Regions from separate parts of the Pantoea sp. F_5 genome, predicted to be linked through region 2. Evidence: predicted binding sites of a transcription regulator. Region 2 holds the regulator's gene; the other holds the start of a gene.
What was found. The regulator PhoB, encoded in region 2, activates phosphate uptake and scavenging genes when phosphate is short. The targets are predictions, from matches to a motif close to CTGTCATAAAACTGNCNNAT.
Positions count from the first base shown of each region.

Region 1: the regulator PhoB is predicted to act here: its motif matches at 2,421-2,440, upstream of ugpB (sn-glycerol-3-phosphate ABC transporter substrate-binding protein UgpB).

Region 1 is NZ_VWUO01000006.1:107,303-122,264, forward strand. Features, by position in the region: gene ugpE (sn-glycerol-3-phosphate ABC transporter permease UgpE) at 1-91, opposite strand, end outside; gene ugpA (sn-glycerol-3-phosphate ABC transporter permease UgpA) at 88-975, opposite strand; gene ugpB (sn-glycerol-3-phosphate ABC transporter substrate-binding protein UgpB) at 1,033-2,349, opposite strand; gene livF (high-affinity branched-chain amino acid ABC transporter ATP-binding protein LivF) at 2,677-3,390, opposite strand; gene livG (high-affinity branched-chain amino acid ABC transporter ATP-binding protein LivG) at 3,392-4,159, opposite strand; gene F3I44_RS09975 (high-affinity branched-chain amino acid ABC transporter permease LivM) at 4,156-5,427, opposite strand; gene livH (high-affinity branched-chain amino acid ABC transporter permease LivH) at 5,424-6,350, opposite strand; gene F3I44_RS09985 (branched-chain amino acid ABC transporter substrate-binding protein) at 6,485-7,597, opposite strand; gene panM (aspartate 1-decarboxylase autocleavage activator PanM) at 7,993-8,388, shown strand; gene rpoH (RNA polymerase sigma factor RpoH) at 8,449-9,306, opposite strand; gene ftsX (permease-like cell division protein FtsX) at 9,547-10,536, opposite strand; gene ftsE (cell division ATP-binding protein FtsE) at 10,526-11,194, opposite strand; gene ftsY (signal recognition particle-docking protein FtsY) at 11,200-12,882, opposite strand; gene rsmD (16S rRNA (guanine(966)-N(2))-methyltransferase) at 13,114-13,713, shown strand; gene F3I44_RS10020 (DUF1145 family protein) at 13,703-13,975, shown strand; gene F3I44_RS10025 (DUF2500 domain-containing protein) at 14,000-14,356, opposite strand; gene F3I44_RS10030 (lysoplasmalogenase) at 14,494-14,962, shown strand, end outside.
Region 2 is NZ_VWUO01000011.1:56,308-71,269, forward strand. Features, by position in the region: gene F3I44_RS15545 (cobalamin-independent methionine synthase II family protein) at 1-853, opposite strand, end outside; gene F3I44_RS15550 (PstS family phosphate ABC transporter substrate-binding protein) at 1,018-1,938, opposite strand; gene phoR (phosphate regulon sensor histidine kinase PhoR) at 1,958-3,271, opposite strand; gene phoB (phosphate response regulator transcription factor PhoB) at 3,286-3,975, opposite strand; gene sbcD (exonuclease subunit SbcD) at 4,173-5,372, shown strand; gene F3I44_RS15570 (AAA family ATPase) at 5,369-9,043, shown strand; gene F3I44_RS15575 (DUF799 domain-containing protein) at 9,073-9,729, opposite strand; gene F3I44_RS15580 (DUF4810 domain-containing protein) at 9,726-10,085, opposite strand; gene F3I44_RS15585 (CsgG/HfaB family protein) at 10,097-10,774, opposite strand; gene F3I44_RS15590 (cell envelope integrity TolA C-terminal domain-containing protein) at 10,929-11,321, shown strand; gene F3I44_RS15595 (AraC family transcriptional regulator) at 11,318-12,385, opposite strand; gene F3I44_RS15600 (phosphotransferase enzyme family protein) at 12,548-13,552, opposite strand; gene eat (ethanolamine permease) at 13,802-14,962, shown strand, end outside.

The DNA.
Region 1 (14,962 bases), on a different contig from region 2:
AGGCGACATAGAGCGGGAACAGGATGGTGAGCACGCCCAGCACCAGCACGATGTGGCTGAAGAGATCCAGCCCGCGTCGATTCTCAATCATTGGTATTGCACCTTACGTTCAACAAAGCGGAACTGGAGCACCGTCAGCCCGATGACCAGCAGCATCAGCACCACCGACTGCGCCGCGGATGAGGAGAGATCCAGCCCGGTAAAGCCTTCGCGATAGATTTTGTAGATCAGCGTGGTGGTCGCCTGCACCGGCCCGCCGCCGGTCGCGGCATCGATCACCGGGAAGGTATCGAAGAAGGCGTAGATCAGGTTCACCACCAGCAGGAAGAAGCTGACCGGCGTAATCAGCGGCAGAGACAGGTTGAAAAAGCGACGCACCGGCCCGGCACCATCAATAGCGGCGGCTTCCACCAGCGATTTCGGGATAGATTGCAGTGCGGCGAAGAAGAACAGGAAGTTGTAGCTCATCTGCTGCCAGATCGACGCCAGCACAATCAGGAACATCGCCTGGCCGCTGTTCTGCGCATAGTTCCAGTTGTAGCCGATGTGGTTCAGCAGATAGCTGAACAGGCCCAGACCGGGATTAAACAGAAACATCCAGAGCACCGCGGCCACCACCGGGGCAACGGCGTAGGGCAGCAGCAGCAGAGTCTGATAGAGGCGACGCAGTCGCACCACATAATCCACCAGCGCCGCCAGCAGCAGCGAAAACAGCATGCCGAACACCGTGACCATGCCGCTGAATTTTATCGTGGTCCAGAACGAATCCAGATAGTAGGGATCGGCAAACAGGCGTCTGAAGTTTTCCAGTCCGACAAAGCGGCTGGAGAGGCCAAAGGGATCGAGGCTTTGCAGCGAGTACCACAGCGCTTCACCGGCAGGCCAGAGAAAAAAGACCGCGGTGATCAGTAACTGCGGCAGCACCAGCAGATAAGGCAGCAGGCTGGTGCGAAAAACCGGGCGAGAAGAAGACATAGCGCACTCTGATTCAGAAAGAGAGAGGGCCAGCCTGCACTGGCCCTGTCGGGCAGATTACTTCACCTGCTGCTGGAAGCGACGCAGCAGTTCGTTGCCGCGTTTGACCGCGTTATCCAGCGCGCTTTGCGGCGACTGTTTACCGGTCCAGACGCTCTCCAGCTCTTCGTCAATCACGGCACGGATCTGCGGCATATTACCCAGACGCATCCCTTTAGTGAACGGCAGCGGCGGCTTGTTCATCATCTGACGGGTGGCGATATCTGCACCCGGATTTTTATCGTAGAAGCCCTGCTGTTTCGTCAGCTCATAGGCGGCGGTGGTAATCGGCAGGTAGCCGGTTTTCTGGTGCCATTCCGCCGCGATTTCCGGTTTCGCGAGGAACTGCATGAACTCCGCGACGCCTTTATACGTTGCCGGATCTTTGCCTTTCATTACCCACAGGCTGGCTCCGCCGATCAGGGCGTTCTGCGGCGCGCCTTTTACGGTATCGTCATACGGCATCATGCCGACGCCGAAGTTGAATTTTGCGTAGTGGCGGATATCAGCCAGCGAACCGGAGGAGGCGGTAGTGATGCCGCAGTCGCCGTTGTAGAACTTCGCAGTCGGCTCATCTTTGCGGCCAAAGTAGGTGAAATCCCCTTTTTTGTTCATCGCTTCCAGCATTTCGATGTGACGCACCTGCACCGGTTTGTTGAACTCCAGCACCGCATCCAGGCCGTCAAAGCCGTTATTTTCCGTGGCGACCGGCAGCGCATGCCAGGCGCTGAAGTTTTCTATCTGGATCCAGCCCTGCCAGCCGCTGGCGTAGCCGCAGCTCATGCCCGACTTGCGCAGCGCGGCGGCATCCGTGGCCAGCTCCTGCCAGGTTTTTGGGGGCTGATCCGGGTTCAGACCCGCTTTTTTGAAGGCGTCTTTGTTGTAATAGAGCACCGGCGTCGAGCTGTTAAACGGTTGAGAAATCAGTTGGCCTTTGCTGTCGCTGTAGTAGCCCGCAACCGTCGGTACGAACTGCTTTTCATCAAAGGGGATACCGGCATCTTTGAAGACCTGATGCACCGGCACAATCGCCTGTGAAGCCATCATGGTGGCCGTTCCCACTTCAGAAACCTGCAGCACCGCAGGCGCTTTGCCGCTGCGCACTGCCGCGATCCCGGCCGCCAGGCTCTGCTCGTAGTTACCTTTGTAGGTCGGAACGATTTTGTAATCGGGATGGGTCTGGTTAAAGCGCTGAGCCAGCGAATCGACTTCTTTGCCTAACTCGCCTTCCATGGAGTGCCAGAAGGGGATCTCAGTGGCGGCCATGGCATGGCTGCTAAGCGTCAGACCGAGCAGCGCGCTCATCAGGCTACGACGAAAGGTAACGACGGACATAGAATTTTCCTGTGCAGGTAAATACGCGTGAAATCACGGATTTCTGGTTCGCGGAGTAACATGACACGGGGAAATGACGGATTAATAACAGGCAGATGACAGGCGGGTGACAGACTAAAGCGAGGAAAAGAGGACGCTGGCAGCGCGACGGCAAAACGCCCATGCTGCCAGTTTTTAGTGACATAAATTGCAGAGCGATTAGAAGCTGAAAATGCCTGACTGCGACTTTCACTTCATTGAAGTCGAAGGCCGTAGTCGGCACTACCCACACCGACACTCAAGGCCGTCGGCGGCACATTCCGCATCACTTTCAAAGGCCGTGCCCCATCAGGCACCTAAGTAAGCGCTGCGGACGGCTTCGTTGGAGAGCAATGCTGCACCAGTGTCTTCGAGCACCACATGCCCGTTCTCCAGCACATAGCCCCGATCCGCCAGCTTCAGCGCCTGATTCGCATTCTGCTCCACCAGGAAAATCGTCATCCCCTCGCTGCGCAGTTGCTCAATGGTGTCAAAGATCTGCTGAATAATGATCGGGGCCAGTCCCAGCGACGGCTCATCCAGCAGCAGCAGGCGCGGCTGGCTCATCAGCGCGCGGCCAATCGCCAGCATCTGCTGTTCGCCACCTGACATCGTCCCGGCACGCTGGATTTTGCGCTCTTCCAGCCGCGGAAAGAGTTCATACACACGCTTAATCCGCGTCAGATACTCCGGACGGCTGGCAAAAAAGCCGCCCATCGCCAGGTTCTCTTCCACCGTCATGCGCGAAAACACCCGCCGTCCCTCTGGCACGATGGCGATCGCTTCACGCATAATGCGCGCCGTTTGCCAGTCGGTAATCGCTTTGCCATCAAAGGTGATAGTGCCCTGAGTCGCACGTGGCTCGCCGCAGAGCGTGCCCAGCAGCGTAGTTTTTCCGGCACCGTTAGCGCCAATCAGGGTGACAATTTCGCCCTGATTGATATAGAGGCTGACGTTGTGCAGCGCCTGAATTTTGCCGTAATGGGCGCTGACGTTCTCAATGGTTAACATTGCATTTGCCATCTCAGGCCTCTCCTAAATAGGCACGAATGACATCCGGATTATTACGAATCTCCTCCGGCGTTCCGTTAGCCAGCGGCGTTCCCTGATTAACCACATAAATACGGTCAGAAATACCCATCACCAGCTTCATATCGTGTTCAATCAGCAGTACCGACACCTTGTGTTCGCCACGCAGTTCCGCAATCAGCGCATCCAGCTCGTGGGTCTCTTTTGGGTTAAGGCCCGCCGCCGGTTCATCCAGCATCAGGATCGCCGGGCGCGTCACCATGCAGCGCGCAATCTCCAGCCGACGCTGTTGACCATAGGCCAGATTGCCCGCCTGACGGTTTGCCAGATCCAGCAGACCTACCCGCTCCAGCCAGGTTGCCGCACGATCCAGCGCCTCACTCTCACTGCGGCGAAACGCCGGGGTTTTCAGCAGGCCGGAAAACACGCCGCTTTTCAGATGCTGATGCTGCGCGACCAGCAGGTTCTCGATTACCGTCATCTCACGGAACAGGCGCACGTGCTGGAAGGTCCGCACGATGCCCATTCGTGCAATCTTCTGGCCCGGCAGCCCTTCAAGATGCTGCTCACGCAACGTAATCGTGCCGCCGGTGGGTTTGTAAAAACCGGTCAGGCAGTTGAACACGGTGGTTTTACCGGCACCGTTTGGCCCAATCAGTGAAACGATCTCCTGCGGACGCAGCTCCAGCGCCACATTGTTCACGGCTAACAGACCGCCGAAGCGCATCATCAGGCCTTCAACGGCTAATAAAGGCTGACTCATGCTTCTTCTCCTTGTTTACCGGTTCTGAGCTTCAGATGCGGACGCTTCATCGGCAACAGGCCCTGCGGACGCCAGATCATCATCAGCACCATCAGGCCACCCAGCACCAGCATGCTGTATTCATTGAGGTCGCGCATCAGCTCGCGTGACACTACCAGCAGAATGGCGGCCAGAATCACCGCAAACTGCGAACCCATCCCGCCCAGTACCACAATCGCCAGCACAAAGGCGGATTCGACAAAGGTAAAGGATTCCGGGCTGACAAAGCCCTGACGCGCCGCGAACAGACTGCCGGCAAAGCCGGCAAAGGCGGCACTGATGGTAAAGGCGGTCAGCTTAATGCGGGTCGGACTCAGGCCCAGTGAACGGCAGGCAATCTCATCTTCGCGCAGCGCTTCCCAGGCCCGGCCCAGTGGCATCCGCAGCAGCCGGTTAATGACGAACAGGGTCAGCACCACCAGCAGCAGCGCGACCAGGTAGAGGAAGATGATGCGGTCACTGGGATCGTATTTCAGCCCAAAGAAGTTGTGGAAGGTATCCCAGCCGCCTTCGCGCGGGGTACGGCCAAACTCCAGACCAAACAGCGTCGGTTTCGGGATCTGGCTGATGCCATTCGGGCCGCCGGTCAGGGCGGTATTGTTCAGCAGCAGAATACGCACGATCTCACCGAAGCCCAGCGTCACAATCGCCAGATAGTCGCCGCGCAGTCGCAGTACCGGGAAGCCCAGCAGCAGGCCAAACAGCGCCGCAACCATGCCGGAGAGCGGCAGGCACTGCCAGAAGCCAAGACCGTAATAGTGGTTCAGCAGCGCAAAGGTGTAGGCACCGATAGCGTAGAAGCCGCCATAACCCAGCACCAGAAGGCCAGAGAGTCCGACCACCACATTTAAGCCCAGACCGAGCATCACGTAGATCAGCGTCATGGTAGCGATATCAACGGTGCCGCGTGACACCAGGAAAGGCCAGGCGACTGCGGCGATAATCATCACCGTCATCACCAGCTTCTGCTTCGGCGTCGAGCCATCCAGACCGGGCAACACCAGTGCCGGGCCAGACACTTTCTTCAGGCTGCTCTGCCACACCGGACGCAGCAACTGGAACAGAAACACCACCGCACAGCCTGCGGCGATCCAGTTCCAGCGCACGCTACCGGCGTTCTGCACCACCAGATTCGTGCCATCCAGATTCAGGCGCAAACCCATAAAGAAGGCGGCAAGCACCAGCAGCATCAGGGAGGAAATCAGGGCATTGATAAAAGAGGTCTTCATACTTTTTCGACCTCCGGACGCCCCAGAATGCCGGTCGGCATCACCAGCAGCACCACAATCAGCAGGGCAAACGAAACCACATCTTTATATTCCGTGCTGAGATAGGCTGACGTCAGCGCTTCAGCGATACCCAGCACCAGTCCGCCAATCATCGCGCCAGGAATACTGCCAATTCCGCCCAGCACTGCGGCGGTAAAGGCTTTCATGCCCGCCATAAAGCCAATGAAGGGGTTGATCGAACCGTAGAACTGGCCCAGCAGCACGCCTGCGACTGCCGCCATTGCGGCCCCGATCACAAAGGTCAGCGAGATCACGCGGTCGGTGTTAATGCCCAGCAGGCTGGCCATTTTCAGATCTTCCGCGCAGGCGCGACAGGCGCGGCCCATGCGGGAGTAACGGATAAAAGTGGTCAGCGCCAGCATCGCCAGGAAGGTCACCACCCAGATTACGATCTGCATGGTTGAGATGGTGGCGGCAAACCCGTTGCTCTCACCGACCGTCCACTGTCCGGTGATCAGGCTCGGCAGCGCCAGGTCGCGTGAGCCCTGGGTCAGGCTGACGTAGTTTTGCAGGAATATCGACATCCCGATGGCGGAGATCAGCGCAATCAGACGCTTGGATGAACGCACAGGCCGGTAGGCGACGCGCTCAATGCTCCAGCCGTAGGCGCTGGAGATAATGACCGCCATCACAAAGCCAGCTGCAATCATCAGCCAGGTGGTGTCGATGCCCATCATCATCAGGGCGGCAATCACGATAAAGGAGACATAGCTACCGATCATGTAGACTTCGCCGTGCGCGAAGTTAATCATGCCGATAATGCCGTAAACCATGGTGTAACCGATGGCGATCAGCGCGTAGGTGCTACCCAGGGTCACACCATTAAACATCTGCTGAATAAAATAGAGGAACTGCTCGGACATACCTTGACCCTTACTTAACCGATCGCAGGCGATCGGGGTACAAAAAACGCCTGGCAGACGAGCACCAGGCGTTCGTGTCGCTGGTCAGGGAAAACCGGTTATCCGGCTTCCCGCTCACCACAAAACAGCCTGGTTTACTTCACAGCGGTCGAGGTGCCATCGGCATGCCATTTGAAGACGCCGAATTCAAAGCCCTTGAGATCGCCCTTCTCATCCCAGTTCAGGTTGCCCATCACGGTTGGCACCGCTGCGCCTTCCTTGAGGTTTTTCACGATAGCGTCCGGCTCCGCGCTCTTGCTGCGCTCCATACCGGTTGCCAGCGATTGCAGAGCTGCATAGGTGGTCCAGACGAACGGGCCGGTTGGATCCAGTTTCTTCGCTTTCAGCGCGTCAACGATCGGTTTGTTGGTTTCAACCTGGTCGTAGCGTTTCGGCAGGGTCACCAGCATGCCTTCAGAAGCCGCACCGGCGATGTTCGACAGTGAGGCGTTACCCACACCTTCTGGTCCCATAAACTGGGTTTTCAGGCCAGCAGCACGTGCCTGACGCACGATCTGGCCCATTTCCGGGTAGTAGCCGCCGAAATAGACGAAATCGACGTTCTCTTTCTTAAAGCGCGCCACCAGGGTAGAGAAATCTTTGTCACCTGCGGTGATCCCTTCAAACATGACGATGTTCGCGCCCTGCTTTTTCAGGCTCTCCTGCACGGAACGCGCCAGACCTTCGCCATACTGCTGTTTGTCATGCACCACGGCGATACGCTGCGGTTTCAGCTCGCTCATTACATATTTCGCGGCAGTCGGTCCCTGATCGGAGTCGAGACCAGTGGTACGCATAATCAGTTTATAGCCACGGGAAGTCAGGTCAGGTGCGGTCGCGGCCGGGGTGATCATCAGCACGCCTTCATCTTCATAGATGTCAGACGCAGGCTGGGTGGAAGAAGAACAAAGGTGGCCGATGACGTAATGAATGCCGTCGTTAATCACCTTGTTCGCGACCGCAACCGCCTGTTTCGGGTCACAGGCGTCGTCATATTTCACCGCCACCAGCTTGTTGCCGTTAACACCACCTTTGGCATTGATATCTTCAATCGCCTGCGTTGCGCCGGCAAACTGCATGTCGCCGTACTGCGCTACCGGACCTGACATTGCGCCGACAATGGCCACTTTGATATCTTCAGCCAGCGCCGCATGGCTCATCGCCAGTGCTACACATCCCGCCAGTAATGCGCGACCTTTCATTTTCATCCTGACTACCCCATTTGTTTTGTCGTGTATGTTGTGAGTGCTTGCGTTGCCAGATAAAGTCGAAAACTGATTAATGATGAATGAGTTAGCGTACTTTTCTGACATTTATTAGTAATAAGGCTTTATTTTTCAGGTTATTAAACAGGAAGTTTCTTCTGTAAATCAACTGACACATTCAGAATTGACCGGGTTAAACAGCATAATACACTGGATGCAACGGCCGGTTTATGACCACTTTGCCAGCGTGTTATGCTGGATTGATCGCCCGCCATCCCGGTTTACTCCTATTATCCTGGCACCCGGGCCATCTTTTGACCTGTTTTATTGCTGAAAATGTGGTGGCACTCTGGTTGTATACTTTCGCTACACTTTCCCCTTTTTTAGAGGTTTTTGTTATGAAGCTCACTATCCAGCGCCTGGCCGCGCTGACGCCGCAGGACCGCATTGATCTTGGCAAAGTCTGGCCGGATCTGGAGATGGAAAAACTGGAACAGGGTTTAAGTGAGTCTCACCGTCTTTACGCGGCGCGTTTTAATGACCGTCTGCTGGCGGGTTTGCAGCTGGAAATTTCCGGCATCCACGGCAAGGTTCACCGGCTGGCGGTGCGTGATGTCACCCGGCGACGCGGGGTAGGACAATATTTGCTGGAGGAGACGATCAGGCAGAATGGTTCAATCGCGGACTGGTGGATTGCCGATGATGGCAGTGACGATCAGCAGGTACGCGCGGCATTTATGCAGGCATGTGGCTTCAGGGCGCAGAGTGACGGCTGGATACGGGCGGCAGATTAGCCAGACGCAGAAAACAAAAAGGGCGACATTATCTGTCGCCCCTTAAGGTGTTGAAGTGCGTTACGCTTCAATCGCCATACGCAGTTTCTTCATGGCGTTCTTTTCCAGCTGACGGACACGTTCGGCGGATACGCCGTATTGATCGGCCAGCTCCTGCAGCGTGGTTTTATTGTCTTCGTCCAGCCAGCGGGCGCGAATGATGTGCTGGCTGCGCTCATCCAGACCTTCCATCGCATAGCTCAGCTTGTCAGCCGCGTGCGCATCCCAGTTGTCCTCTTCGATGCCATCGGCAAAGTCAGAGGTTTTATCCTGCAGATACAGCACCGGTGCCATAGAACGGCCTTCGCTGCTCTCGTCGTCGGCAGACATATCAAAGGTCATATCCTGCGCGGCCATACGCGATTCCATTTCGCGTACGTCCTTACTGCTTACGCCCAGCTCGCGCGCAACCATCTCGACTTCGTCCTGATTGAACCAGCCCAGACGCTGCTTGGTTTTACGCAGGTTAAAGAACAGCTTACGCTGTGCTTTGGTGGTCGCGACTTTCACAATACGCCAGTTACGCAACACGTATTCGTGAATCTCCGCTTTAATCCAGTGTACGGCGAACGAAACCAGACGCACGCCCACTTCAGGGTTGAAGCGACGTACCGCTTTCATCAGGCCGATGTTACCTTCCTGGACCAGGTCAGCCTGTGGCAGACCGTAGCCGGAGTAATTACGAGCGATATGAACTACAAAGCGTAGGTGTGACAGGATCAGCGTCTTTGCTGCTTCCAGATCGCCCTGGTAATGCAGCCGTTCAGCCAACGCTTTTTCCTCTTCAGCCGAGAGCATCGGCCAGGTATTCGCAGCCCGGACGTAAGACTCCAGGTTGCCAAGAGGAGCAATAGCTAAAGTTTGCATTTCTTTGGTCATTCAAACCCTCACAAATTCAGTGGAATTGCCGCACATTTCCCTGCGCAGACGATACATTACGTCAACGTCGCGCGAGATCCGAAAGCAATCTGTGCTACTTAGAGTGATAAAGTTATCCACAAGTTCAATTATAGCAGTGAATATTTTACACACAGATGACAGGAAGGGAAGAGGGGGAAAATCCTCTGCACCCACCATCGGTAGCAGAGGACCATTATAACAAAAAAATGTTGCAGGCGTTTACTGCGGCGTAAATCGACGTAAATGTTGTACCGTCGCCAGCCAGGCAGCCACCCAACCGATGATGGCCGCAATCATCAGCAGCAGTAATGCTTCATCCCAGGAGAAGCCTTCCAGCGAGAAGGTGGTACCGAATACCGTTGCCACACTGGCGACGACCGACTGCAGACGCAGCACCAGCACTTCCGACAGCAGCAGCGACAGCACCGCCCCACTGAAGCCCAGCAGCGCCCCGCCGTAGAGGAACGGACGCAGGATAAAGCCATCGGTGGCACCAATCAGCTTCTGCACATTAATGGTGTCGCGTCGGGCAAAGATGCTGAGGCGGACGCTGTTACCGATCACCAGGAACACAGCCACAATCATCAGCACGCCAATCATTGAGGCAATCTGCCCCACCAGCCCGGTCAGCGCCGCCAGCCGCGCAAACCAGCTGTCATCCATTCGCACTTCATCCACGCCCTGCACTTTGCTCACCCGATCGCGCAGGCTCTGCATGGTGTCTGAGTTCTGGAAGTTGAGCTTAGGCGTGATGATGGCCACCGCAGGCAGCGGATTCTGCTCCAGCATATCCATTGCGCCACCAAAGCCCGACCAGTTACGAAATTCGTTCAGCGCCTCTTCCCGCGTCAGGTAGTTGACGTTATCCACGCCTTCAACCTGCCTGAGCTGCGCCACCACGTTTTCTGCCGCCGTATCATCCAGTGTTTTGGAGAGATAAACGGTCAACTGCGGCGCCGGATACCACTGCGTGGCCGCCTGGCTGACGTTTTTCCACACCATGTAGCAGACGCTGGGCAGCGTCAGGGAAATGGCGATGACCATCACCGTCAGCAGCGTCGCCAGCGGCTGACGCCACATATCAGAAAGCGTTCCGCGCAGCGCATAGCGCCACTGCTCCTGCCAGCCGCCTTTCAGCGCTTTACTTTTTGACTTCGACGGCTGCTTCGCTTTCGGTGCAGCCGGACGTTTAATACGTTTATTGACCATCGTGGCCTCCGTGCAGACGTCCCTGATTCAGCGTCATCATCCGATAGTTGCGTCGGGCGATCAGGCCGCTGTCATGCGTTGCCATCAGGACGGTGACGCCGACGCGGTTGAACTCTTCGAACAGGCGCAGAATGTCTTCTGACAGCGCGTCGTCAAGGTTACCGGTCGGTTCATCGGCCAGCAGCACGGCCGGCTTGTTCACCACCGCACGGGCGATGCCCACACGCTGCTGTTCACCGCCCGAAAGCTGAATCGGAAAACTTTTTGCTTTGTCGAGCAGGCCCACTTTATCCAGCGCCGCCGAGACGCGACGACGGATATCCTCGCCGCTGGCACCGGAAATAATCAGCGGGATCGCCACATTGTCATAAACTGACCGATCCATCAGCAGGTGGTGATCCTGGAAGATCATGCCAATCTGACGACGCAGGAAAGGCACCTCACTGTTACGCAGCCGGGAAATGTCATGACCGCTGAACCAGATTTTTCCGGCACTTGGGCGCTCAATGCCACAAATCAGCTTCAGCAAGGTACTTTTACCGGCACCGGAGTGGCCGGTCAGAAACGCCATTTCGCCGGGACGCAGATGAAAATCTACCCCCTGCAGCGCCTGACGTCCGCCGAGATATGCCTTACTGACCTCTTCAAAGCGAATCATCCTAATTAGTCCTCTCGGGCAAACAGTGCCTCAATAAAATCTTCCGCCTTAAACGGCCGTAAATCTTCAATGCCTTCACCAACGCCGATGTAGCGAATCGGAATACCGAACTGGTCGGCCACCGAGAAGATCACGCCGCCTTTGGCGGTGCCATCCAGCTTGGTGAGCGCAATACCGGTCAGGCCGACGGCTTCATTAAACAGTCGGGCCTGGCTGACCGCATTCTGTCCGGTGCTGGCATCCAGCGTCAGCATCACTTCGTGAGGCGCGGAATCGTCCAGCTTTTTCATCACGCGGGTGATTTTTTTCAGCTCTTCCATCAGGTGCGATTTGTTCTGCAGACGACCAGCAGTATCCGCAATCAGCACGTCAACGCCACGCGACTTCGCGGCCTGAATGGCATCGAAGATCACCGAAGCGGAATCTGCGCCGGTGTGCTGCGCAATCACCGGAATATTATTACGCTGGCCCCACACCTGCAGCTGCTCAACCGCCGCGGCGCGGAAGGTATCACCGGCCGCTAACATCACGGACTTGCCCTCGGCCTGATACTGGCGTGCCAGCTTACCGATGGTGGTGGTTTTACCCACGCCATTGACGCCCACCATCAGGATGACAAACGGCGTTTTACCTGAGACATCCAGTGGCGCATCCACTTTCGCCAGAATCGATGCCATCTCTGCTTTCAACAGGCCATAGAGCGCTTCCGCGTCACGTAACTGCTTGCGGTTTGCCTGCTGGGTCAGGTTGGTGATGATGCGGCGTGTGGTATCCACGCCCACATCAGCAATCAGCAACTGCTCTTCCAGCTCGTCAAACAGGTCATCATCAATCTTTTTGCCACGGAACAGGCTGACAAAACCGGAACCGAGGTTCTGACGGGTTTTGACCAGGCTGCGCTTCAGGCGGGCAAAGAAACCCTCTTTGCCGGGACGCTCCTGCTCCTGCACGATGAGCGGCGCGGCGGCCAGCGGCAGATCGCTGACGGTGTCGGATACTGTGTCTGCCGATTCTGCTTCAGCGTCATCCAGTGCCAGTGCGGTCAGTTCTTCCTCAGTCAGCGGCGCGTCTGCTTCGCTATCCTGCGTTTCAGCGATCGCTGCGTCATCCCGTACCTGTGGCGTAAGCACTTCGCCGCTTGACGATGCTTCACTGTGCGGGGTTTCGACGATCTCTGCATCGCCCAGCGCCAGCGCCGTCAGCTCCTCTTCGCTTAACGGTGCATCGGTTTCGCTGTGCGGAACGTCAACGATCTCTGCGTCACCGAGCGCCAGTGCCGTCAGTTCCTCTTCACTTAACGGCGCGTCTGCGGGTTCCGCGTCAGCGATCGGCGTGACCACATCGTCGGCGTCAATGACCGGCGTCGCGTCATGTTCAGGTGCGGCAACCTCCAGTAACGCTTCAGGGTCGGCCTCAATCGGCTCAGCCTCATCCAGCACGGCAGGTGCTGACTCATGCGGCGCTGCCGCAGTGACTTCCGCCTCACGCTGCTGTCCGGCCACCGTTTCGGTGATGACGACAGTCTCTTCCGCTTGTGCTTCAGCCTGGCTTAATGCCGGGGCTTCCTGTTCTGTCTGCTGTGCGGGTTCAGCGACCTCGGATGTCTGCTCCTCCGCTGCAGGTTGTTTCTCTTCCTCTTTGCCAAATCCCAGCCAGGAAAAAAAGCCACGTTTTTTCTCTTTTGCCATTGTGTGACGACACTCCTCGATGGCTTTGTCCCGGTCGCGCGTGGTTTCCAGGGGTAAATCAATGAAATTGGTCAGCGCCAGACCGGCGTAAACCGCAGAATAATGCATGACTTCAGCAACTCAGTAGTCTAACACTTTCCAGCCAGCTCACCACAGCACCCTTTTTTAACGTTTCTTCTCACCGATTCGCCCGTTAAACTACGCAACAAATTATGACGAGTTGTGAGCAAGATGAATAAAAACCCCCGCAGTACAGGCGGTGCCGGGCAGATTCGCATCATTGGCGGTCAGTGGCGCGGACGCAAATTGCCGGTGCCGGACAGCGCCGGACTGCGCCCGACCACCGATCGGGTTCGCGAGACGCTGTTTAACTGGCTGGCCCCGGTGCTGCCAGAGGCGCGCTGCCTTGATTGCTTTGCCGGTAGCGGCGCATTAGGACTGGAAGCGCTGTCGCGTTACGCGGGATCGGCGACGCTACTGGAACTGGAACGTCCGGTGGCACAGCAGTTAACAAAAAATCTGCAGACGCTGCGCGCCACGAATGGCACCGTGGTTCAGACCAATACGCTAAACTGGCTGGCACAGGCGGGTACACCCTTTGATGTGGTGTTTATTGATCCCCCGTTTCGTCAGGGATTGCTGGAGCAGACGCTACAGCTGCTGGAGCAGAATAACTGGCTGGCCGATCAGGCGCTGATTTACGTCGAAAGTGAAGTGGAAAATGGCGCACCACCGGTGCCGCCTGAGTGGGATCTTTATCGCGAGAAAATAGCCGGACAAGTGGCTTATCGTTTGTATCAACGTCAACAGGAGACGCAGGATGTTACTTAATTTAGGGCGTCTGTTGATGCTATGCGTGTGGGGATTTTTACTGGCTAATCTGGTCCATCCCTACCCGAAGCCACTGACTTATTTTATCAACGTTGCACTGATCTTCATGATCCTGATGCATGGTCTGCAACTGGTATTACTGCGCACGACGCAGACCAAAGATGCACCGCCTATTGACCGCGTGACTCAGGCGAAAGTGTTTCTGTTTGGCGTGTTTGAACTGGTTGCCTGGCAGAAGAAAAACTTCCCACGTAAAAAGTAGTGTCGGGCGGGCGCAATGCCCGCCTTACTGCATGGGCGTGAAGCTGATAAAGCGCGTGCCCTGCATCTTCAGCTCCCCTCTCGCGCCTTTATCCAGCTGATGATACTCCCCCTCTTTAAGCTGCACTTTAATGTCGCTGTCACCGTTCAGCGGATGAAACAACACCTCATACCGCATCTCTTCCCCGGCGATGACTTCACGCTGCCGTGAACGGCGATTGGGAGAAGGAAATTCACGTTTGGTTTTGACCTCAGCCTGCAGAGCACGCGTGGGGGAAGCGTCATTCACCGCAGCCTCACGCCGTTGCTTAATGAACTGACGACTCGCCAGCACAGCGATAATCGCCAGAACGATGATAAAGATTAACGGTGGTTTGCTCATAGCGCTCTCATGCCTGTTAAATCAGGCGGCAAAGCATACAACCAGAGTTGCCTGATTGTCACATCTCAGAGGCTTAACCTAAACTGGAAGTGATATTTTGGGATCTTTCACCATTTTGAGTAAAAAAGGGAGAAACAATGCTCTGGTCTTTCCTCGCTGTACTTTTCTCCGGCTGGCTCTATGTCGATGCCACCTATCGCGGCCCACAATGGCAGCGCTGGCTGTTTAAGCCCGTCACGCTGCTGCTGCTGGTCGGACTCGCCTGGCAGGCTCCGGTTCTGCAAACCACGGACTATCTGATTCTGGCCGGTCTGGTTGCGACGCTGGTCGGTGATGCGTTAACGCTGCTGCCGCGTCAGCAGATGCTCTATGCCGTCGGGGCGTTCTTCCTGTCGCACCTGCTCTATACGCTCTGCTTCGCCGCCAGTATGACCATGACCTTCTTCTGGCCGATTCCGCTGACGCTGCTCATCATCGGTGCCGCCCTGGTTGGCATCATCTGGAGCCGACTGGAGGATCTGCGCTGGCCTGTCTGCACCTTTATTGGCATGACGGTCGTGATGACCTGGATAGCGACCGAGCAGTACTTCTTCCGCCCGACCGATT
Region 2 (14,962 bases):
CAAAGCCGCCGGAACGGGCGTTGTCATACTCCAGGAAGAATGCATCCACGTTGACACTGCCGAACAGGATTTCTGCCACGGGTCCGTAGCCGCCCTCTGAGATCCAGGTTGAGCGGAAATTACCGCGACAGACATGCAGACCCACGGTCAGATCGGCAGGTTTATCTTCCAGCGCTTTATTCAGCACCTGCGCATAGGTCTGGGCCAGCTGATCCGGATCGTCGCCACGTGCGCGGATATCGCGCTTCTGATCTTCGGAACAGAGATACGCCCAGACGGTGTCATCCAGTTGCAGATAGCGGCAGCCCGCGTCGTAAAACGCCTTGATCGCCTGTTTGTAAGTCTGCGCCAGATCGTCGAAGTAGTCCGCCAGATCCGGATAGACCACCGAATCAATCACTTTGCGGCCACCGCGGAAGTGCAGCACGCTGGGGCTGGGAATGGTCATCTTCGGCACCGCATCACCGGCAATACTCTGCAGGAAGCGGAAATGGTCAAGCATCGGGTGATCCGCCGGGAAACCGAGTTTGCTCACCACTTTCACGCCATGCGCTTTGGTCTGCACGCCATTAAACTGAATGCCCTGCTCTGCTTCATAGCTCTCAACGCCGTCAAGACCATAGAAGAAGTCAAAGTGCCACCAGCCACGGCGGAACTCGCCGTCTGTCAACACTTTCAGACCATTTTCACGCTGTTTCGCGACCACGTCGCGGATTGCCGCATCTTCAACCTGACGCAGGGCGGCGGCATCAATCTCTCCGGCTGCAAACTGTTCGCGTGCCTGCTTAATCGCAGCGGGACGCAGGAAGCTGCCAACGGTGTCGGCGCGGAACGGGGCGGTTTCTCTTTGCATGATCACTCCTGTCTCTCCTGCAAATGATTACGGCAGGAAATAATTACATTCTGATATAAATAGCCATCTGGATGGCTATATGTCTGAATGCAGAGTGACACGAGTCACCTTTGTCTGCAACTGAAGAAAATTCAGCGATGGTGAAAAAAATTCAGGTTGGAAGATTATTGCAGCGCTGCGCGCGCCTGCGCCATCTGGCTTTCAGACAGCGGCAGGTAGCCCGCTTCGCTGACCCGTCGCTGGCCTTGAGGAGAAAGCACCTGCTGAAGAAACGCGGCCACCAGCGGCGGCAGCGGTTTACCCGGCGCTTTGTTGACGTAGAGATAGAGCGGACGCGCCCAGGGATAGCGGCCACTGCGAATAGCATCGGCATCCGGAACAATCGCCTGCCCCTGGTCATTCATCACCGCCAGCATTTTTACGCCGCTGAGATGAAAGCCAAAACTGGCGTAGCCAATGCTGCGCGGGTTCCCGGCTACCGCCTGCACCACCGCAGCCGAGCCGGGAAACTCCGCTACGTCGCTGCGGAAATCGCCTTTGCACAGCACCTGCTGTTTGAAGAACCCCCAGGTGCCGGAGGCGGAGTTGCGGCCATAACGCTGAATCGGTCGTTTGCGCCACGGGTCGCCGGTTAAACCAAGATCACCCCAGCGCAGCGGCACATTGTGCGCGCCACAGAGGCGGGTAATGGAGAAAATAGCGTCGAGCTGATGCGGTTCAATCTGCTGCAGTGGATTGCGCTGATTGACCACCACCACCAGGGCATCCATCGCCACCGGTACCGCCAGCGGCGGATAGCCGTAGCGCGCCTCAAAGGCCTGGCGTTCGTCGGCTTGCATCGGTCGGCTCATCGGCCCGAGCTGAGCGGCACCCGCCGCCAGCGCGGTCGGCGCGGTAGACGAACCAGAGGCCTGAACCTGCACATTCACGCCCGGTGCCTGGCGGCTGAAATCTTCGCCCCACAGGGTCATCAGATAGCCGAGCGTGTCAGATCCGACGCTGCTGAGATTGCCGGAGAGCGCGCCGGGCTGGGCCAGCGCCAGGCCCGGCAGCAGAGAGATGATTAACAAAAGAAGGAGGCGCATCAGCGAGATCCGGCAGCGATTAATGAACGGCATTCTCCTGCATCACGCTGCTGACAATCAACCTCGCGGGCAGCGTAAAGGTAAAACAGGTCTCTTTATGCGGCACGCTGGTGATATCGAGCCGCGCGTTGTGGTGGCTCAGCGCATGTTTCACAATCGCCAGTCCCAGCCCGCTGCCGCCGGTGGCGCGTGAACGCGCTTTATCAACCCGGTAGAACCGCTCGGTCAGACGCGGAATATGTTCTGAGGCAATACCCGGCCCGTTGTCGCACACCCGGAAGGTTGCGCCCTGCTTGCCACGCAGCCAGCTGATATCGATCCGCGTGCCCTCCGGAGTGTGATTCACCGCGTTGTAAACCAGGTTGGAGATGGCGCTGCGCAGCTGTTCGTCGTTGCCGAACACTTTCAGATGGGGATCGGTATGAAAATGGATATCGTGCCGACCGCCACTCAGTGTCGCCGCCTCATGCTGCAGCAGTTTCAGCATCACCGGCACATCGACCTTCTCTTTGAGATCGATCGCAGGCGCGGCTTCAATGCGCGACAGCGTCAGCAGCTGTTTCACCAGGCTGTCCATGCGACGCGTCTGCTCCGACATGGTGTGCAGCGCTTTGCTGCGCGAAGGCTCGCTCATCACCGAGTCGTTCATCATCTCCAGATAGCCCTGCAGCACGGTGAGCGGTGTACGTAACTCATGGCTGACGTTGGCAAAGAAGTTGCGGCGCGCCCCTTCCAGCTGATGCATCTGCGTCACATCACGGGCCACCAGTAACCATTGCCCCTCGCTGTAGGGCATGACGCGGAATTCCATGTGAAGTTTGTTGTTCAGCACCAGCGTCAGCGGCTTGTCAAAATCGCGCTGACGAAGATAGCGGGAGAACTCCGGGTAACGCAGCAGATTGAGGATATTCTGGCCATTATCTTCCGGCCAGCGCAGGCCAAGGTGTTGCTGCGCCAGGCCGTTACACCAGAAAATCGTGCCCTCTTCCGTGGTCAGGATCACCGCATCCGGCAGCGACTCGGCCCCGCTGCGGAAGCGTTTAATCAGGTTGCCCAGTTCACGCCGCCGCCGCCGGTTGCGCAGTTGCATCTGGTAAAGCCCATAAAACAGCGGTTCCCAGCTGGCACGCCCGGTCGGTGGCGTCATGGTGCGGTCGAGCCACAGCCAGTGCGACAGCCGCATCAGATTGTGGAAATGCCACAACAGCACCACCAGCACGCTCAGCAGCAGCCACCAGGACAGGCCGCCAAGCAGCAGGCCCAGCAGCGCCGCGGGCAGACAGGCCAGCAGCAGTTCTGTCAATAATCTCTTCCAGGAGAGGCGTTCCAGCACGGTAAAGGCTCCGTTTAGTAGCGGGCAGAGAAACGATACCCTGTTCCACGGACGGTTTGTACCATGCGATCGTGGCCGGAGACCTCCAGCGCTTTACGTAAACGGCGAATGTGAACATCGACAGTGCGATCTTCCACATACACATTGGTGCCCCAGACGTGGTTCAGCAGCTGCTCGCGGCTGTAGACTCGTTCCGGGTGGGTCATAAAGAAGTGCAGAAGCTTATATTCGGTAGGGCCCATCTCCAGCGGCGTGGTTTCGGACATCACGCGATGTGAGGAGGGATCCAGACTCAGCCCCTGCATCTCAATGACTTCTTCCACCGCCATCGGCGAAATGCGGCGCATCACCGCTTTGATCCGCGCCATCAGCTCTTTGGGTGAAAACGGCTTGGTAATGTAATCATCGGCACCCACTTCCAGGCCACGTACCCGATCTTCCTCTTCGCCGCGCGCGGTGAGCATCATCACCGGGATATCACGGGTCATCGCCTCGCGCTTCAGATGCTTGATAAACTGAATACCGCTGCCACCGGGTAACATCCAGTCCAGCAAAATAAGATCGGGCCAGGGTTCAATCAGCTTGCCAACGGCGCTGTCATAATCTTCCGCCTCGATTGGCTGATAGTCGTTCTGCTCCAGAACAAAACACAACATTTCACGGATGGGGGCTTCATCCTCCACAACCAAAATGCGCTTAGCCATTATTACTCCTGCTGATTATGACGGCTGTCACTGAGATTCGCGGCGTCATTATGCGTCAGATTTGTGACACTTTTATGAAAAACATAACCTGCCTGTAACCTCACTGGTAATCATTTATGACAGCGCAGCGACATTTTTTTGCTTTGGTCGCAGAGCCAGTATAATCCCCCGGCGAATCACAACGGCAGGGACTCATCATGCGCATTATTCATACTGCGGACTGGCATCTGGGGCAGTTCTTCTACAACAAAAGTCGGGCGGCGGAACATCAGGCGTTTCTCGACTGGCTGTTGATCCAGATTGAACAGCATCAGGTGGATGCGCTGATTATTGCAGGCGACCTGTTTGATACCGGCACGCCGCCCAGCTACGCCCGCGAGATGTTTAACCGCTTCGTGGTGGCGCTGCAGCCCACCGGCTGTCAGCTGATTGTGCTGGCGGGTAACCACGACTCTGTGGCGACGCTGAATGAGTCGCGCGAGCTGCTCGCCTGTCTCAATACCCGGGTGATCGCGACTCCGCAGGCGCAGGATGATGTGTTGCTGCTCAACACCCGTCAGGGCGAACCGGGCGCGCTGCTGTGTGCCATTCCCTATCTGCGCCCGCGCGACATCCTGCGCAGCCGGGCGGGTCAGTCGGGCCGCGACAAACAGACCTCGCTGCTGGAGGCAATCGCCCACCACTATCAGCAGCGTTTCGCCGCTGCCCAGGCACTGGGTTATGCGCTGCCAGTCATTGCTACCGGTCATCTCACTACCGTCGGCGTCAGCCAGAGCGATTCCGTACGTGACATCTATATCGGCACGCTGGACGCCTTCCCGGCCAGCGCCTTTCCGGCGGCTGACTATATTGCGCTCGGCCATATTCATCGCGCCCAGCGCGTGGCGGGCAGCGAGCATATCCGCTACAGCGGCTCGCCGATTCCGCTGAGCTTTGATGAGCTGGGCGTGGAAAAAAGCGTCTTCCTGCTGGAACTGGCGGCCAGCGGCCTGCAGTCAGTCACGCCGCTGGTGGTGCCGCAGGCGCAGCCGATGCAGGTGCTGAAAGGATCGCTGGCGCAGATTGCAGAACAGCTAAATGCCTTCAGTGCGGCAGAGCAGGAAAAACCGACCTGGCTCGACATCGAAGTGACCACTCAGGAGTACCTCAGCGATCTGCAACGTCAGGTCGAAACCCTGACCGCCACACTGCCGGTCGAGGTATTGCTGCTGCGCCGCAGTCGTGAACAGCGGCAGCAGAGCCTGGCGCGGCTCGACAACGAAACACTGAGTGAGCTGAAGGTGGAAGAGGTCTTTGCCCGCCGCCTGGCGCTGGATGAGGCGCTGCAACCGGCGCAAATCGACGAGATGACCACGCTGTTCCGCCAGACGCTGGCCGCCATGGAAGAGACCCAATGAAGATCCTTACGCTACGGTTTAAAAACCTCAATGCCCTGCGCGGTGAATGGTTCATCGACTTCCGCGCCGAGCCTTTTGCCAGCAACGGTCTGTTCGCGATTACCGGTGCCACCGGGGCGGGTAAAACCACCCTGCTGGACGCCATCTGCCTGGCGCTCTATCACCAGACGCCGCGCCTTGGCGCGATTTCCCAGAGCCAGAATGCGCTGATGACCCGCGACTGCGCAGAATGTCTGGCTGAGGTCGAGTTTGAGATCAAAGGTGAAGCGTGGCGCGCCTTCTGGAGCCAGAACCGCGCGCGCGGCACCGCTGACGGCAAGCTACAGGCACCGCGCGTTGAGCTGGCGCGCTGTGACGATAACACCATTGTTGCCGATAAGGTTGGTGACAAGCTGAAGCTGATCGAAACCCTGTCAGGTCTTGATTTCGAACGCTTCACCCGCTCAATGATGCTGTCACAAGGCCAGTTCGCCGCCTTCCTGAATGCCAAAGCCAGTGAACGCGCCGAACTGCTGGAGGAGCTGACCGGCACCGAAATTTACGGCCTGATTTCCGCGGCCATCTACGAGCGTCATAAAGAGGCGAAGACCCAGCTGGATCTGCTGCGCAGCCAGGCGGGTGCGATGGCGCTGCTGGATAGCGACGCCCGCGACGCGCTGCAACAGCAGCTCAGCGATCTGACCAGGGCTGAACAGCAGCTCAGCGCGGATTATCAGCAGGCGCAGCAACAGCAGCAGTGGCAGCAACAGGCAGAGCAGTTACAGCAGGAAAGTGCGCAGGCTGAAGCGGCAGTACAGCAGGCGCAGGCTGCCTCACAGGCGGCTGAAACCGACCGCCAGCGACTGGCTCGCAGCGAACCGGTTGAAAAACTGCGGATTAAACTGCAGCAGCGTGACGCATTGCGCAGTGAACAGCAGCAGGCTGAGAGCCGCTATCAGCAGCTTAATGCGGCGCAGCAGCAGGCCCAGAACCAGCAGCAGCAGCATCAGCAGCACTACGCAGCCGCTCAGACCACCCGCCAGCAGGCGTTGCAGGAACAGCAGCAGCAGGAGAGCCTGCTGACGGAACAGGTGCTGCCGCTGGATCAGCGCATCACAACGCTGCAGCAACAGCTTGCAGAGCAGCAGCAGGAAAATGCCCGGCAGCAGCAGCATGCCGACCAGACCCAGGCCAGCCTGACGCAGCAGAAGCAGCAGGTCGTGGGCTGGCAGCAGGCGATTGCCGAACAGCATCAGTTACGCGAGCAGCTTGCCGATCTGCCGCACTGGGGCGCTTCGCTGCCGGTATGGCAGGAGAACTTTGCCCTGCTGGCACAGCGTGAGGCGACGCTGGCGGCACTGACACAACAGCGCGAGCAGCAACAGCAACAGATCGATGCGCAACAGGCAAAACAGCAACAGCAGGCACAACAGGCACTGCCGCGCCAGCAGGCGGAGCAACAGGCCCGCCAGGCGCTTTTGCAGGCGGAGCAGGCACTCACTTCGCTTCATGAACAGCATCCACCCGCTGCACTGCGGCAGGCATTAAGCCAGTTGCAGAACAGCCGTCCGGCGCGTCAGCAACTGCTGCTGATCTCAACGCAGTGGCAGCCGCTGCACCAGCAGCTGGGCCAGCGCCAGCAAAGGCTGAGCGCGCTGGAAAAAGCGCATCAGCAGAGTGAAGCGGAACTTCAGAGCCTGCGCGAGACGTGGAAACGCGAAAAACAGCAGCTGGATGATGTCGAAAAAATCTGCGCGCTGGAGCAGCAGATTGTCGACCTCAGCGATTTCCGCGCCCGGCTCACCGCCGATCAGCCCTGCCCGCTGTGCGGCTCCTGCACCCACCCCGCCGTCGGGGCCTACAGCACACTGGAAGTAAGTGCTAACCAGCAGCGCCGGGCTGCGCTGCAGCAGCAAACCGAGGCACTGCGCGAAGCGGGCACGGCAAAAAACGAACAGCTGAAGCAATCAACGGTGCAGCAGCAGACCCTGCGCGAGGAAATCGCCGGGATGCAGCAACAGCTTGAACTGCTTGAGCAGCAATGGCAGGCGCTGAGCGGTGAGCTGGCACTTACCTTCCCGCTTGCCGATCGCGAGGCCTTAGCCGCGTGGCAGCAGCAGCAAAGCGAACGTGAAAGTCAGCTTGAGCAGCAGCGACAGGCTCAGGAGGCCGCCGGACAGGCGCGTCAGGCCGCAAAGGATTACCATCTTCAGCAGCTGCAGGCCTGGCAGCAGCACCAGCAGGCCGAACAGCTGGCGCAGCAGTCGCTGACCAGCCTGCAACAGGCACTGGATGCGCTGCAACAGCGCCAGCAGCAGGAACAGCAGGCCTGGGAGCAGTTGCTGCGCCGTCTTGAGCAGCAGTTCAGCGCACACCATCTTGCCCTGCCCGATGCCGCCGATCGCGATGCGTGGCTGGCGGAGCAACAGCGACGCTGGCAGCGCTGGCAGGAAAGTGAGCAGTTGCTCGCTAACCTGCAGCCGCAGCTGTTAAAAGGGGAAACCCAGCTCACTGCCCTGCAGCATCAGGCTGAACAGGAACAGCAGCAGCTCACGATCCGTCAGCAGCAGCAGCAGCAGAGCCAGGCGCAGCTCAGCGAAATGCTTCAGCAGCGTCTGGCGCTGTTTGGCGATCGCGATGTCGCCCACGCCCGTCAGCAGCTGCAGGCCCGCGTTCAGCACGCTGATGAACAGCTGGCACAGCAGCTCACCGCCCTGCAACAGGCGCAGGCTGAGGTCAGTCGCCTGCAGGGTGAGCTGTCGGGGCTGGAAAATCAGCGTCAGACGCTCAGCGGCAAACTGGCAGAGGCGGAAAGCGCTCTGCAGCAGGCACTGGAGCGCGCCGGATTTGCCGATGAAGCCAGCCTGCGCGAGGCGCTGCTGGATGAGCAGACTGCGCTGCAACTGCGCCAGCAGTTGCAGCAGCTCGATCAGCAATGTCAGCAGCAGCAGGCGCGACGGGCGGATCTGCATCAGCGGCTCAGCGCCCATCAGCAGGCGAAGCCCGACGCGATGCCGGAATCTGCGGACGCGCTGGTGCAGCAGCTGGAGCTGTTACGGCTGGCCCTGCGCGACAACGCCAGCCAGCAGGGTCAGATTCAGCAGCAGCTGCACAGTGACGCCAGCCTCCGCGCCCGACAGCAGAGCCTGATGACGCAGATTGAACAGGATGGTGTGGTGCTGGCGCAGTGGAGCCTGCTCAACGATCTGATCGGCTCCGCCAGCGGCGATAAATTCCGGCGCTTCGCCCAGGGATTAACGCTGGATCATCTGGTCGCGCTCGCCAACCGTCAGCTCGATCGGCTGCATGGCCGTTATCTGCTGCAGCGCCGGGCGCAGGATCTGCTGGAGCTGGATGTCGTCGATACCTGGCAGGCCGACGCCGCACGCGATACCCGTACGTTATCAGGTGGCGAGAGCTTCCTGGTCAGTCTGGCGCTGGCGCTGGCGTTATCGGATCTGGTCAGCCACAAAACGCGCATCGAATCGCTGTTTCTGGATGAGGGATTCGGCACGCTGGATGCTCAGACACTGGACACCGCGCTGGATGCCCTGGACGCGCTGAACGCCAGCGGCAAAACCATTGGGGTGATCAGCCACGTGGAAGCGATGAAAGAGCGCATCCCGGTGCAGATTAAAGTCCGCAAAATGAATGGCCTGGGTTACAGCCAGCTGGAGCTGCCGCAGGGATAACGGGCGCCAGAGCGCCCGTCTGAGTCTGATCAGCGGGCGCTGACGACTTTGTAGCGAGGGCCAGTGAGTAATCCGCCCTGCTCGTTCTGTGCCAGCAGACGATTGCTGGTCAGCCCGGCCACGGTATGGGCTTTGTCAGTGACGTTGTCGGAAATCTGTTTGATCGCCGCGCTGACCAGAATACCAATCACGCCGTTGTTGTTATTGTTGCCCTGATCATTGTCGGTAGCGGTGGCGGAACCCTGCCAGATCTCTTTGCCGCTGCGTAAATCCACCAGCCGTGCTTTGGCGGTCACGGTAGTCACGCTGTCGATCACCCGATAGCTGCTGCCATAGTCGCTGATCGAGATATAGAGCGCGCTGTCGGCGTGGAAGATCTCATTCAGACGTTTCGCGCTGACCGCCTGGGCGTCGCTGCCGCTGGTCAGGCCATTCTGCTGAAAGGTCTCTTCAACCACCGCCACCGGGAAGACGTAGTAACCGGCTTCGGCCAGCGGACGCGTCACCAGCGAGTTCAGGCTGTGCGCAGCGTTGATATCCGGCGAGGTGTTAGCGGCAGGCAGCACCAGAATCGAGGCGGGCTTGCTGGCACGAAACGCCGTGTAGTCGTACGGTTTTTTTGGCTGCGCACAGCCGGTCAGCAACAGCACCATCAGCGTGCCGCTCAGGGCAATCCATTTTTTCACTGTACCACTCCTTGTTTTTTACTCATCAGAAAATCCATGTAAGGTGCCGATTCGGGAAACAGCTGCTTCTCGGTAGCGAACTGACCAAACGCTTTATTGGTATCGCCGGTTTTTGCGTAGAGCAAGCCGAGCTGAGCATGCAGGCCTGGCGGTACGGGCTGACCCGCAGCACGGGCTTTTTCCACATCCAGATTCAGCGCATCGATCTGCTTCAGCGGATCGCCGCCTTGCTGATAGTAGCTATAAATCTGTTCCTGATAGTCGCCCCAGTAGTAGATCGTTTTCGGTGCTTTTGGCGCACAGCCTGCCAGCAGCGCCGCTGCCATCAGCAGGCTGCTCAGGGTCATCATTTTCATTTACTGCTTCCTTATTTAGCCGGACGCCATGCGCCGTTGTTGATTCCATCCACTAAATGATCGACCGCTTCGCGAATCGCCAGATCCATCACTTTGCCGTTCAGCGTCGAGTCATAGCTGCTGGTGCCGCCAAAGCCGATCACTTCACGTGCCGAAAGCTGGTACTCGCCCGCACCCTGGGTGCTGTAAACCACTTCAGAGGTGGCGACATCCACCACGTTGAGATTCACTTTGGCATAGGCGATCTGAGTTTTGCCGCGGCCCAGAATGCCCCACAGCTGCTGATCGCCTACTTCTTTGCGACCAAACTCGGTGATATCACCGGTGATGATGTAGTTCGCGCCTTTGATATTCTGCTGGCTGCGTTTGAAGTCTGACTCCTGCTGCAGCTCTTTCAGGTTGCTGCGATCCAGCACGCTGAAGCGGTTGGTCTGCTGCAGATGGGTAATCAGAATGGTTTTCGACTGATTACCCAGCCGATCGACGCCATCAGAGAAGATGCCGTTCATGTACGAGGAGCGGTTATCAAACTGACCTACCGCAATCGGGCTGCGCACGCCCTGATAAACCGGCTGGCTGGCTGCGCGAACCTGTGGCGCCTGAATTGCACGGGAAGATTCGGTGGCACAGCCGCTGATCAGCGAGGTGATTAACAGGGAGAGTGCCGCAAAGGCATATTTTTTCTGCATTTCTAATCCATGAAGTGAAAAGAGACATCATCCGCACAGGGGCGGTAAATTCTGGTTCTGCCGACAGTCGGAGGAATGCCATAGCATTCAGCAGGCCGGTCTGTAGACTGTCGGCAGCAGACCGCAAGATCTTTAGAAAAAAATGGCTAATTTAATGAATTTAATTAATACGATAGTGAGAATATTGCCAGGTGTGATTATTGCAGTGTTGCTCAGCGCCTGTCAGCAACCCGTGTCAAAGCAACGTGATAGCGTGGCAAATCTGTGTGAGCCTGTGAAGGATCCGGACAGCAAACCCTGTCACTGGACTAATCAAATGCAGCCGCTACTGAACCGGCAGTTTACTGATGCAGCGCGTTATGCCGGTCAGCAATGTCTGGTACGGATGGAGTGGCAGCAACACAGCAGACATTATGCGGTGACGCAGACTCAGGGGGATGAGGCACTCTGCCTGCGTGCCTGGCAGCTGGTGGCACAGACCCGCGATCTGCCACCGCCGCCGGAGCCAGGACAACCGGCGTGGTTTGGCTTTGCGCCGCGTGGTTAGCTGGCCAGACCTTCCTGACGCCACTGGCGCGGACTGATGCCAAACCAGCGGCGGAATGCGCGTGAGAACGCGCTGACTTCCGAGTAGCCCAGCAGCAGCGCCATCTCCGAGATTGGCAGCTGCTTCTGCTGCAGATAGTGCGTCGCCATTTCGCAGCGCACCTGATCCACCAGCGCGGTAAAGCTGCTGCCCTCTTCGCGCAGCCGCCGCTGCAGTGACCAGCTCGACAGCCCGAGTTTATCCGCCACCTCTTCCAGCACCGGCTCGCCCTGCATCAGCGATAAATTAACCTGCGAACGCGCCTGCTCAATCATGCTCTGCTGCGACGTCCCGCGGTTCAGCCGCCGAATCGCATCCTGCATCACCATCAACAGGATCGGATCGCTCTCCGGCATTGCGCGCAGCAGATCGCGTTTCGGGATCACCAGCGAATTAAACGGCTGATCGAACCAGACCGGCGCATCAAATACTTTGCAGTGATCGTGCCACTGCCCGGGACGCGGATGCTCGAAATGGACTTCGCGCGGTGCCCAGTGTCTGCCCGCGACGTGGCGGATCAGATTCATAAACATTCCCAGCGTCAGCTCGGCATCCTGACGGCGCGACAGGATCGCGCCGTGCCGTACCTGATAGTCGAGCCGCCAGCATTCTCCCTTATCTACCAGCCGGGCTAAGGTGTCGTGCTGATGCCAGGGAAACGCGTTAACGACATTGTGCAGCGCCTGTTCCAGCGTATCGGAGCACAAGCCAATATAGCCGATCAGGCCTAATGACTGCGGTTTAAACTGCCTGCCGTAGTGCAAACCGAAGTTATCAAAACCGGAGTGACGCGCCGCCTCTTCCAGTACCCGACAGTAGTTAACCAGCCCCAGGCTCAGCGTTGGGCTGGCCAGTCGCTCCGGATCGATGCCGCTAATGCCAAAAATGCGCTCAACATCGCCGCCCTGAGTATGAATAAACTCGCTTAAACCGGTTGCTGCCGCAGCCAGCACGCCGTGATTGCCTGCTCCCGCTGCTGCAGAGCAGGCCGCAAACGCATCAGGCTTGATCAGTGTCGGATTCATGGTCGCCTCAGTGAGAAGTCAGGTGGATCACCCGTTCCTGAGATCAGAGCAAATTCCATACCAGGTCCCTGAACCCCGCCGCACCGCCTGCGGGCGGTCCGGACTGCGCGCGGACACGGCATCCGGCACTGCGGCGGCGCAGCCACGCCCGCCGCTGGTGCATCAGACGCCGACCGGCAGCGGCTTCCCCTCAAGATAATCGCGGCAGAGGCGGACCGAGTGACTGGCCCACGCCGGGCCGAGACTGCGCGCCATTTCGGTTTCAGCATGCGATCCTACCCAGGCAGTGAGCTGGATACGACGCTGGATCAGCAGCGCAGGCAGCATGGCCATCTCCGCATCGCTGATATGCGCCACCTGCTCATAACCGCGGATCCAGTGTTCGATCCACTCTGGCGCGCGCGGATGATGCTCAACAAAACTGATCGCTGCCGCCAGATCGTGCAGATACCAGCCGAGTCCGCAGTCATCGAAGTCGATCACCCGCGTTTCACCCTTGTGCAGCAGCAGATTGGTCAGTCGCAGATCGGCGTGGATCAGACCATAGCGATCCGATCCCTTACCAAACTGCGCCATCGCCGCGCCGACCTGCGCGATCGTCTGTTCAACGATGCCGTGATCGGCGGGAGGCAGATTGGGCGCATCCTGCCAGCATCCCCAGTGACTCTCAGCGCTGGTCATGGTGTGGTGATCCCAGATGATGCGCTGGAAACCCGCGGGTGGCTGCCACTGTTTACTGTGCTGATGCAGCCGCGCGGTAATCTGGCCCAGTTGCTGAAAGGCGCGGGGATCAACGTCGGTGGTCGGCATCTCCCCGTCGATCCAGTGAAACAGCACCACGTAGCGCTCACTGCCATCCGGCAGCCGCAGCGTCAGCACCGTTTCGCCCGCATTGTCCGGCACGGCTTCCGGCACCCTGATGCCGGTTTCGCGCAGCGCGTCGAGCCATAGCAGTTCGCTGAGGATATCCGCTTTCTGATGGTAATCGCCGCGATGCAGCCGCAGCGCATAACGCCGGCCGGCCGCTTTCACCAAAAACGTGGCATTCTCTGAGCGGCACAGCAGGCTGAGCTGCCCCTGTAGCGCAGCGGGATAACAGGCCAGCGCCTGCTGCGCCATCAGGGTCAGTTGGGAATCAGTCAGGTTGTCATATTGTTTAGCGCTCATCATCCGGCTCCTTTTCACTTGCGTTATCTCAGCATGCGTTGCCAGAAGGTGAGCTGCTTGACCTCAGAAGAGACAAAGTTGACCGCAGCGTGCAGCTGGCCAGGTTGTTGCCTGTGAGTTGACCGTGGAGGACAGAAGTCACTACGCCCGCGTCAAGTCGTGGTGAGTAATGCAGCGGCATTATCCCCTTACTTTAGTAGTTATGGCGGTGTAACGCCGCGTGAGACCAACAACGACGGGGATAACAGTATGACAAACAGACTCAAGCCCACGCTGGGCACCCTGCATCTGTGGGGGATTGCGGTTGGCCTGGTGATCTCAGGCGAATATTTTGGCTGGAGTTACGGCTGGGCCGTGGCGGGCACGCTGGGATTTCTGGTCACTACCGCGCTGATCGCCACGCTCTACACCTGCTTTATTTTTAGCTTCACCGAGTTGACCACCGCGATCCCCCATGCGGGCGGCCCCTTTGCCTATAGCCATCGCGCCTTTGGCGAAACCGGCGGGCTGATTGCTGGTCTGGCGACGCTGATTGAGTTTGTCTTTGCGCCACCGGCGATTGCCATGGCGATCGGGGCTTATCTCAACGTGCAGTATCCCGAACTCAATCCGAAAACCGCGGCGGTCGGCGCGTACCTGCTGTTTATGACGCTGAATATTCTCGGTGTAAAACTGGCGGCGATGTTCGAACTGGTCGTTACCGTGCTGGCAGTTATTGAACTGCTGGTATTTATGGGCGTGGTCTCACCTGGCTTCAGCCTGGCGAACTTCGCCGCACACGGCTGGGCGGGCAGCGACAGCTTCGGCCTGCCCGCCTTCTCCGGCATTTTCGCCGCCATTCCCTTCGCCATCTGGTTTTTCCTTGCCATTGAAGGCGCAGCGATGGCAGCCGAAGAGGCGAAAGATCCGACCCGGACCATTCCCCGCGCCTATATCAGCGGGATCCTGACGCTGGTGGTGCTGGCAATTGGCGTGATGCTGATGGCGGGCGGCGCAGGTGACTGGCGCAAACTTGCTGACATTAACGATCCGCTGCCGCAGGCGATGAAAATGATCGTTGGCGAACACTCTAACTGGATGCATATGCTGGTGTGGATTGGGCTGTTTGGCCTGATTGCCAGCTTCCACGGCATCATCCTCGGCTACTCACGGCAGTTTTTTGCCCTGGCCCGCGCGGGCTATCTGCCGCCTTCGCTGGCAAAACTGTCGCGTTTCCAGACACCGCATCGCGCGATTATTCTCGGCGGCGTGCTGGGCATCGCGGCGATTTACAGCGATGGCGTCATTAATCTGCAGGGGATGACGCTGACGGCGGCGATGATCACCATGGCGGTCTTCGGCGCGATTGTGATGTACATCATGAGCATGCTGAGTCTGTTTAAACTGCGCCGCAGCGCGCCGGAGATGGTG